3 regions of the Paraburkholderia sp. D1E genome follow, and region 1 is predicted to be linked to each of the others. Evidence: predicted binding sites of a transcription regulator. Region 1 holds the regulator's gene; each other region holds the start of a gene.

Region 1 (3,275 bases):
CTTCTCCGGCCCGAATTCCTTCAGCGAGAGGAACGCTTCGTTTTCCCACGCAATCAGTACGTCGCCGATCCCGCGTTGCACGAAGCTGGTGGTCGCGCCACGCGCGCCCGAATCCAGTACGCCGGCATTCTTATAGAGCTTGCCGACGAATTCCCTGGCCTTCTGGTCGTTGCCGCCCGGCTGATGTTCTGCATAAGCCCATGCAGCCAGGTAGTTCCAGCGTGCGCCACCCGAGGTTTTCGGATTCGGCGTGACGATCGACACGCCCGGCTTGATCAGATCGTCCCAATCCTTGATGTGCTTCGGGTTGCCCTTGCGCACGAGAAATACGATCGTCGACGTGTATGGCGAAGCGTTGTCCGGCAAACGCTTTTGCCAACCCTTGTCGAGCAAACCCTTGCTAGCCAGCGCGTCGATGTCGTAGGCGAGCGCCAGGGTCACAACGTCTGCCTGCAAACCGTCCAGCACCGAACGCGCTTGCGCACCCGAGCCGCCGTGCGACTGCTTGAAGGTGATCGTTTCGCCCGTTTTGGCCTTCCATTCCTTGCCGAATGCCTGGTTGACGTCCTGGTACAACTCGCGTGTCGGGTCATACGACACGTTCAGCAGCGTTGCGTCGGCTGCATGTGCCGGCGTCATGACGCCGACCGTGGCAATCGTGCCGACTGCGCCGAATGCGAGCGCCGCGATGAATTTTCTGGTCCTGCCTGCCAGCCCCGTACCTTGATGGTTCATGCCAACTTTCTCCGCGTTGTGGTCCGCTGAAACAGCGTGTGGTGTTCTTTTACGTCGCGGTCACGTGCACATGAGCGCCAACTCGAAGGGCAGTCTATCGAAGAGCTTTCATCATTAAAAATAATGTTTCTTCATTCTTTAATACGCAAAAGTGGTAATGACGGCTGGATAAGGCGTTGCGACACGAAAACGGGTGTTGTAGCGTCCGTTTACGGCGCCGGAACGCCACCCCGGACCACGAACTTAAAGTAAAGCTTGAATTGCGCGGAATACTGTATAAAAATACAGGCACCTGTTCATACATACAGTGGCCCCATGACCAAACTCACCGCACGACAACAGCAGGTTTTCGATCTGATCCGCCGGGCCATCGAACGCAGCGGCTTTCCGCCCACCCGCGCGGAGATCGCCGCCGAGCTGGGTTTCAGCTCGGCCAACTCGGCAGAAGAACATTTGCGGGCGCTGGCTCGCAAGGGCGTGATCGAACTCGCGGCGGGTGCGTCGCGGGGCATTCGCCTGCTGGGCGGCTCGGAAGATTCGCCGTACCAGTTCACGCTGCCGCACGCCAGCATCATGCAACTGTCGTTGCCGCTGATCGGCCGGGTTGCGGCGGGTAGCCCGATCCTCGCGCAGGAACATATCTCGCAGCACTATGCGTGCGACCCGGCGCTGTTCTCGAGCAAGCCGGATTACCTGCTGAAGGTGCGCGGGCTGTCCATGCGCGACGCGGGTATTTTCGACGGTGACCTGCTCGCGGTGCAGAAGAAAAGCGAAGCCAACGACGGCCAGATCATCATCGCGCGTCTCGGCGACGACGTAACGGTCAAACGGCTGAAGCGCCGCCCGAACGGTCTCGAGCTGATCGCTGAGAACCCCGATTACGAAAACATCTTCGTTGAAACCGGCAGTGCGGAGTTCGCGCTGGAGGGTATCGCTGTTGGGTTGATCCGCCCCGGCGAGTTCTGACTACCCTGCTCGTCCGCCAAACCGAAGCTGCCCCAACGTTGAAACGCCTGGAGAGACTCATGGAACGCTTTGCCCGCCTGCTGCCTTTTCGCCAGTTCGGTCGTTTGCGCCACCTGCGCAAGCTGGTGCCCTGCTCACTGATCGAGGCGTCCACGGCCAGCGCGCCATCGCTGTTCGACGAGCCCACCAGCGTATCGAGCTTGCCTTCCTCGCTGCCGGCTTTTGCTCGTGTGTCGTTGAATTCGGGGCTGAATACGGCTGAACCGGCACGTCGTGCGCCGGTGCGCGTGTATCACGGGCCGTCACGGCTGATCATGGTCGGCACCGTAGACGCCGTGTGCCGCATGATCGATCGCTGCATCGCCGACGAAGCCAATGTGCACGGCGCGGTATTCGAGTCTTAAGCGGCACTGCACAGACAATCCGCTACTGCAGTGCGGCGCACGTAACGGCTTTTCGCCAGCCGGCGCCTTCTCGGATATCGCATCGCCTGGGATCGTTTTCGCGTGGCTACGGTCCACGTTAGATCACACCTGATGGAGAGTCCCACTCGATGGCAGATTCAACACCTACGAGGCGCAACGCCACCCGGCCACTGATCGTCACTTTGATTGTGATTGTGGTCATCGCCGCATTGGGGTTCGCTTACGCGTCGCCCTACATGGCGCTGAACAACCTCAAGCGCGCGGCGGATGCGCGTGATGCGCAAACCGTCAATGAATACGTCGACTTTCCCGCATTGCGCGAGAGCCTGAAGCAACAGGTCACCGGCTTGTTAACACGTCGGCTCGACGCGCATGGCAACGGCAATCCGTTCGCGGCAATTGGCGCAATGATCGGCGTGGCCTTGATCGGTCCGCTGGTCGACGCCTATGCAACACCCGACGGCGTCGCGGCATTGCTGAATGGCATGCCGCCGCGCGGCAACCCGGGCGAGCGGCCGCCGGTGCCGGGCTCTGCGGAAAATCCGCCGGCCGCAGCAGCGCCTGCGCCGCAACCCCCGGTTGCCGGCAATACGAATAACGGCGCAGCTAACAACGGCAACGACGCTACGCCGCCGCAAACGCCGCAAACGCCGCAACCGCCGCAACCGCCGCAAACCACGGCAGGCTATCGCGGCCTCAACGAGTTCGTCGTCACTTATCAGCATGGTGCCGGTGACGCGCGTTACTCGGCGATCTTGCAGCGTGAAGGTCTGTTCACATGGAAGCTGGCTGCGGTCAATCTGAACGAGTGATCGCCTGGCATGCGCTATCGGCCTGAGCGAATCACAGTTTGGCCGAACGGGTGCCCTGAACGAGCGACCGTTCGGCTCACGTGGCCCATTCAGCTCCGCCCACGCGCTCCCACACCGCCGTGAGTCAAGCCGCCACTTGCTCCTGCTCCTGCTCCTTCGCGGAAGAGCACGCCACCAGAATGCTGCACGAGATCCGGTCGAGCAGCGGTGTATTCCCCGCGCCCATCCACCATCGTGACAGGCCGGTGCGGCAACGGTGGCCGACCACCACGAGATCGACATGCAATTCGTTGGCGAGGTGGGCGATCTCGTCGATCGGATGGCCAAACGCAAAATG
Region 2 (3,275 bases), 1.3 Mb from region 1:
TGACGCCTGCCCGGTGCCGGAAGATTAAATGATGGGGTGCAAGCTCTTGATTGAAGTCCCGGTAAACGGCGGCCGTAACTATAACGGTCCTAAGGTAGCGAAATTCCTTGTCGGGTAAGTTCCGACCTGCACGAATGGCGTAACGATGGCCACACTGTCTCCTCCCGAGACTCAGCGAAGTTGAAGTGTTTGTGATGATGCAATCTCCCCGCGGCTAGACGGAAAGACCCCATGAACCTTTACTGTAGCTTTGCATTGGACTTTGAACCGATCTGTGTAGGATAGGTGGGAGGCTATGAAGCGTGGACGCCAGTCTGCGTGGAGCCGTCCTTGAAATACCACCCTGGTTTGTTTGAGGTTCTAACCTTGGCCCGTGATCCGGGTCGGGGACAGTGCATGGTAGGCAGTTTGACTGGGGCGGTCTCCTCCCAAAGTGTAACGGAGGAGTACGAAGGTACGCTAGGTACGGTCGGAAATCGTGCTGATAGTGCAATGGCATAAGCGTGCTTAACTGCGAGACCGACAAGTCGAGCAGGTGCGAAAGCAGGTCATAGTGATCCGGTGGTTCTGTATGGAAGGGCCATCGCTCAACGGATAAAAGGTACTCTGGGGATAACAGGCTGATACCGCCCAAGAGTTCATATCGACGGCGGTGTTTGGCACCTCGATGTCGGCTCATCTCATCCTGGGGCTGTAGCCGGTCCCAAGGGTATGGCTGTTCGCCATTTAAAGAGGTACGTGAGCTGGGTTTAAAACGTCGTGAGACAGTTTGGTCCCTATCTGCCGTGGGCGCTGGATATTTGAAGGGGGCTGCTCCTAGTACGAGAGGACCGGAGTGGACGAACCTCTGGTGTACCGGTTGTCACGCCAGTGGCATCGCCGGGTAGCTATGTTCGGAAGAGATAACCGCTGAAAGCATCTAAGCGGGAAACTCGCCTTAAGATGAGATATCCCCGGGGCTTCGAGCCCCTTGAAGGGTCGTTCAAGACCAGGACGTTGATAGGTCAGGTGTGGAAGCGCAGTAATGCGTTAAGCTAACTGATACTAATTGCCCGTAAGGCTTGATCCTATAACAGGTGTGTTTTGCGTGATGAGTTAGCACTTCAGTGCTTACTCAGGACCACCCCCGAAGGGGGCAGGGACACGCGACGCACGGTTGAGATCAGTGTTGTGCCAGAAACAACACAACTCCCGCTGGTGAGCATCACCAGAAACTACTTCTTCCAGATTGGCTGTATTGCTCCCCGAGCAGTACGGCAACAAGTCATGCCTGATGACCATAGCGAGTCGGTCCCACCCCTTCCCATCCCGAACAGGACCGTGAAACGACTCCACGCCGATGATAGTGCGGATTCCCGTGTGAAAGTAGGTAATCGTCAGGCTCCCCTGCAGTAACAGAAACCCCACCCCTCAACGGTGGGGTTTCTGCGTTTACCGCAGCAAAAACGTACAGGCGTGGGCTCAGCATGCCACCGTCGTAGTGGACCTTGTCTGATGCGGCTCCAGTTCCCCGCCGCTCACTCACTCCTTCCCGATCCGAATCGCGTTCGCGTAACCCGTCAGCTCCAGATAAGCGCGTCCAACGTCCACGCCTTCGCGACTCACCCGCACCGCACCTTCCCACAGCACGAACTCTGGTTTTGTTCGTTTGGCAGCAGTGCCAAAGAACAGCTCTCCCGTAGGCGAAAAACCTGCAAAAACAAAAACAGCTTTACTCCCTTTTCATTTCCCTTCCTGCGCGCGGTTCGTTCCGTCGCCTTGTCTTAACATCCACCTCAAAGTACTGTATAAATATACAGTGAAGACTCGCCGCCCCATGCTTACCCGATGCCGGGCAGGGCCGAGCATTCCCTATTGAACGAGCGTATTTATGGCAGCAGCGATTCACCTGGCGACGACGACACTGCCGTCGCAATTGCGGCGTCAGGTGTGGCAGGGCAATGAGCTTGCCGAGGCGGACTCGCGGGTGATTTCCAGCGGCTATGCCGCGCTGGATCAACTGCTGCCTGGACAGGGCTGGTCGGCCGGTGGCCTGACGGAATTGTTGATTGAACACGAAGGAGTCGGCGAACTGCGCCTGTTGGCTCGGGCGCTTCGGCATCTTACGGCACAAGCCGAACGGCACGTCATGCTCGTGGCGCCCCCTTACCAGCCCAGTGCTTCGGCACTGAGGGTTTGGGGTATCGACGTCGAGCGTGTCTTATGGGTGCGTTCGAGTGACGACCAGGCGCTGTGGGCTGCTGCTCAGGCATTGAAGCAGGATGGCATCGGCGCAGTGCTGGTATGGCTGCCGAATGCGCACGCCGATAAGGTTCGGCGTCTGCAGGTGGCCGCTCAGGAGTCGGCATCGCTGGCATTTTTGATCCGACCTGTCGAGGCGGCTACGCAATCTTCGCCGGCGCCATTGCGAATGATCTGCGAGCCACTCTTGCCGGCTAATGCGCAGACGATCAACCGTCGTCAATGGTTGCAGGAGATTGGTATCTCGATCGACATCTTCAAGCGCCGTGGGCCACCGCTAGCTGAACCTCTGCGGCTCATTTTGCCGTTACAAAGCGTCTTGTTGCCGGAAAGCAGAGTCGGCAGCAATCAACGACGAGAGATCAAACATGTTGTGGATTGCAGTCACATTGCCACTCTTGTCGCTGGAAGCGGTGAAGCCTCTCGCGTCGCTCCCGGATGGTTCACGCGCGAAGCAGAATCGGTGTGAGCCCGGCGATGCGGCAAGCCAGCCTCCAGGTGCTGAAGACGTCACCGAGGTGCGCTGCTGCTATGCGCTGGCCGATCACGCGCACATCCTGATTCCGGATTTGGACGCCTTGCGTGCTGGTGTGCATGTGGGCCATTCGCGCTCGTACGCATTGGCTTTGGCTCCTGGTCTCAAGATGCTTGCCGCGGATGCAGACCGCGAAACCCAGGCATTCGAAGCGATGGCGCTCGCTTTGCTGACGTACACGCCGAAGGTGTCGCTCGCGCACGCGCACACCTTGTTGCTGGAAGTCGGCTCCGGTTTGCGGTTGTTTGGAGGCTTGCGCGCGTTGTTGTCACGGGTATCCGCGACGGTGGCCGAATTCGGCTATACGGCGCGCCTCGCATGCGCACCAACCGCCTGGGGCGCATGGCTGTTGGCGCAGGCGCATGCCGATCGCCAGGGGCATCGTTGGCACGTGATAAAGGAAACGTCGCTTGCACGGGTGCTCGACCGCGTATCTGTGTCGTTGCTGCCGGTTGCACAGACGCATCGCGATGCGTTTGTGCATTTCGGTTGTACGACA
Region 3 (3,275 bases), 1.4 Mb from region 1:
GGATCGGAATCTGACGCGGATGAGCGCCGGGTGGCTGAGTTGCCGCCCGAATAGCGCGGCGAACGCGAAGTGGAGCGCCCGAAGGAGCTTCCAGAAGATTTGCCAAACGAACTTCCGGACGAGTTTCCCGGCGACCGCCCAAACGACCGGGTGGACCGGGAAGTCGACGAGGAAGAAGATGACGACGACTCGAGCGAATCGTCGCTACCGTCACGCGGGCCGTCCGCGTTACGTCCAGCATTGGACAACGGCCGGCCCTTGCGTATCACGTGATGGTTACTCTTCTTCGCCCGCGACTTCGGCGGCAGCACCGGTCGCCGCTTCCGCCATGGCATTCACGCCCAGCGATTCACGGATACGGTTTTCGATCTCACGGGCGATGTCCGGATTTTCACGCAGAAATTCGCGCGCGTTGTCCTTGCCCTGACCGATACGTTCGCCGTTGTAGCTGTACCAGGCGCCGGCCTTGTCGACGATCTTCGCTTGCACACCCAGGTCGATGACTTCGCCCTGACGGGAAATGCCCTCGCCATACAGAATGTCGAAAATCGCTTCGCGGAACGGCGGCGCAACCTTATTCTTCACCACCTTCACGCGCGTTTCGTTACCGATCACTTCGTCGTTCTTTTTGATCGAACCGATCCGGCGAATGTCCAGACGCACCGACGCGTAAAACTTCAGCGCGTTACCACCCGTGGTGGTTTCCGGGTTGCCGAACATCACACCGATCTTCATACGGATCTGGTTGATGAAGATCACGAGGCAGTTGGTGCGCTTGATCGTACCGGTGAGTTTGCGCAGCGCTTGCGACATCAGACGCGCCTGCAGACCCGGCAACGAGTCGCCCATTTCGCCTTCGATTTCGGCCTTCGGCACCAGCGCGGCGACCGAGTCGATCACGATCATGTCGATCGAGCCCGAGCGCACCAGTGCGTCGGCAATTTCGAGCGCCTGCTCGCCAGTGTCCGGCTGCGAAACCAGCAGGTCGTTGACGTTCACGCCGAGCTTGCGCGCGTACTGGATGTCCAGCGCGTGTTCCGCGTCGATAAACGCTGCCGTGCCGCCGAGCTTCTGCATTTCGGCGACGACCTGCAACGTCAGCGTGGTTTTACCGGACGACTCCGGACCGTAAATTTCGACCACCCGGCCACGCGGCAAACCGCCGACACCCAGCGCGATATCGAGACCGAGCGATCCGGTTGAGCATACCTGGATGTCTTCGACCGCCTCACCTGCGCCGAGCCGCATGACCGACCCCTTGCCGAACTGCTTTTCGATCTGCGCGAGCGCGGCGGCGAGCGCCTTGCCCTTTTCAGCAGTCAGTCCAGCCGAGCCTTTCTTGCTTTCTTCCATGAATCGTCCTTTGCTATGATGAACGGCGTCTGAGGCAGATGTGCGGCCCGTTCTTGGAGGACAGCACACGAAACTCAGACACTGTATAAAAAAACAGTAGTTTTGGCAAGCGCGATTCTCATGCGAACGCGCATTTTTACCGTCACGCTGCCCAACTACCCACAATAATTTTCGGAGACCGCTGTGCGCCGGGAGGTCACTCCACGGTGCCGGCAAGGCCAGGTTGGCGCACCATGCGAATTCTGATTGCCGAAGACGACAGCATACTCGCGGACGGTCTGGTTCGATCACTCCGCCAATCGGCCTATGCCGTCGATCATGTGAAGAACGGCGTCGAGGCCGACACCGCGCTTTCAATGCAAACTTTCGACCTGCTGATCCTCGATCTGGGCCTGCCGCGCATGTCGGGGCTCGAGGTGTTGCGCCGTCTGCGCGCCCGCAACTCGAACGTGCCGGTGCTGATTCTCACGGCAGCAGACAGCGTCGACGAACGCGTCAAGGGCCTCGATCTCGGCGCCGACGATTACATGGCCAAACCCTTCGCGCTGAATGAACTCGAGGCGCGCGTGCGCGCCTTGACCCGGCGCGGCGCGGGCGGCGGCCCCACGGTGGTGCGGCATGGTTCGCTGTCGTTCGATCAGGTCGGCCGGATCGCCTATGTCAACGAGCAGGTAATCGACCTGTCGGCGCGCGAACTCGGTTTGCTCGAAGTACTGCTGCAGCGGATCGGCCGGCTGGTGTCGAAGGAACAGCTTGTCGACCATCTGTGCGAATGGGGCGAGGAAGTCAGCAATAACGCGATCGAAGTCTATGTGCACCGGCTGCGCAAGAAGATCGAGCCGAGCGGCGTGCGCATCATCACCGTGCGCGGTCTCGGCTACTGCCTCGAGAAAGCCGCCCTGCCTCCGACCGCGAACATGAGCGCCAACGCGCTCGCGCCCCCCGAGCCCGAGCCGCCCTCCTCGCCTGCGTCGGCCGCGATGCCGGCGAGCCATCACTACAAATAGAGGACACCATGTCCGCACGCGCAGACCGCGCTACGGCGCACGCGGCGGACCTCGACGAGGCGCGCGACGCCCGCTACGCCAATCCGTTCGCCCCGCCCGACGAGACCGAAGCCGCCGCCGAGGCGCGCCCGCGCTCGCTGTTCGGCGAGATTCTCGACTGGATGCTGGCGCCGCTTCTGCTGCTGTGGCCAATGAGCCTCGCGGTCACCTACCTGGTCGCCAAGTCGATCGCTAACGGGCCATTCGATCGCGCGCTCGAAACCGACGCCTACGTGCTCGCGCGCCAGATCCATCCGATCAACGGCGTGGCAGAGCTGTCGCTGCCCGACTCCACCCGCGATTTTCTGCGCGCCGACAACGTCGACACCGTGTTCTATCAGGTGCTCGGCACGCGCGGCGAACTGGTGGGCGGCGAGCGCGACATGCCGCTGCCGCACGAGGAAGACAGGCCGCCGCCGGGCCTCGTCGAATTCCGTGACGACGTGCTGCGCGGCAACGATATCCGCGTGGCCTATACGACGGTCGAGTTTCCGCAGACGCCCGGCGCGCAGCCGGTGCTGGTGCAGGTTGCCGAGACGCTCGACAAACGCAGCCAGCTTGCCAACGACATCATCAAAGGGGTGATCCTGCCGCAGTTCGTGATCCTGCCGCTGGCGATCCTGCTGGTGTGGTTCGGCCTGTCGCGTGGGCTCGCGCCGCTGCACGCCCTGCAGGCGCACATCCGCGCGCGCCGCCCGGACGATCTGTCGCCACTCGAAGGCCGCCTCGCACCACCGGAAATCGAGCCGTTGGTGACATCGTTCAACGATCTGCTGACGCGCCTCGAACAGAATATGGAGTTGCAGAAGCGCTTTATCGCCGACGCCGCGCATCAAATGAAAACACCGCTTGCCGGTCTGCGCACCCAGGCTGAGC

Evidence for each region. The regulator LexA, encoded in region 1, represses DNA repair genes until DNA is damaged. The targets are predictions, from matches to a motif close to ACTGTATNNNNATACAGT.
Region 2: a site for LexA is predicted at 1,783-1,800, ahead of imuA (translesion DNA synthesis-associated protein ImuA). Genes of this name have one in related genera too.
Region 3: a site for LexA is predicted at 1,434-1,451, ahead of recA (recombinase RecA). Genes of this name have one in related genera too.

What each region holds. Positions count from the first base shown of each region.
Region 1 covers NZ_JBQYMB010000001.1:6,566,005-6,569,279, reverse strand. The annotation lists gene ACUN0E_RS29630 (sulfate ABC transporter substrate-binding protein) at 1-735, opposite strand, end outside; gene lexA (transcriptional repressor LexA) at 1,051-1,701, shown strand; gene ACUN0E_RS29620 (hypothetical protein) at 1,761-2,105, shown strand; gene ACUN0E_RS29615 (DUF2939 domain-containing protein) at 2,255-2,938, shown strand; gene ACUN0E_RS29610 (universal stress protein) at 3,063-3,275, opposite strand, start outside.
Region 2 covers NZ_JBQYMB010000001.1:7,860,268-7,863,542, reverse strand. The annotation lists rRNA gene ACUN0E_RS35210 (23S ribosomal RNA) at 1-1,069, shown strand, start outside; rRNA gene rrf (5S ribosomal RNA) at 1,270-1,382, shown strand; partial or broken gene ACUN0E_RS35200 (lipocalin family protein) at 1,522-1,629, opposite strand; gene imuA (translesion DNA synthesis-associated protein ImuA) at 1,871-2,710, shown strand; gene ACUN0E_RS35190 (Y-family DNA polymerase) at 2,610-3,275, shown strand, end outside.
Region 3 covers NZ_JBQYMB010000001.1:5,179,775-5,183,049, reverse strand. The annotation lists gene recX (recombination regulator RecX) at 1-269, opposite strand, end outside; gene recA (recombinase RecA) at 277-1,353, opposite strand; gene ACUN0E_RS23260 (response regulator) at 1,587-2,360, shown strand; gene ACUN0E_RS23255 (sensor histidine kinase N-terminal domain-containing protein) at 2,369-3,275, shown strand, end outside.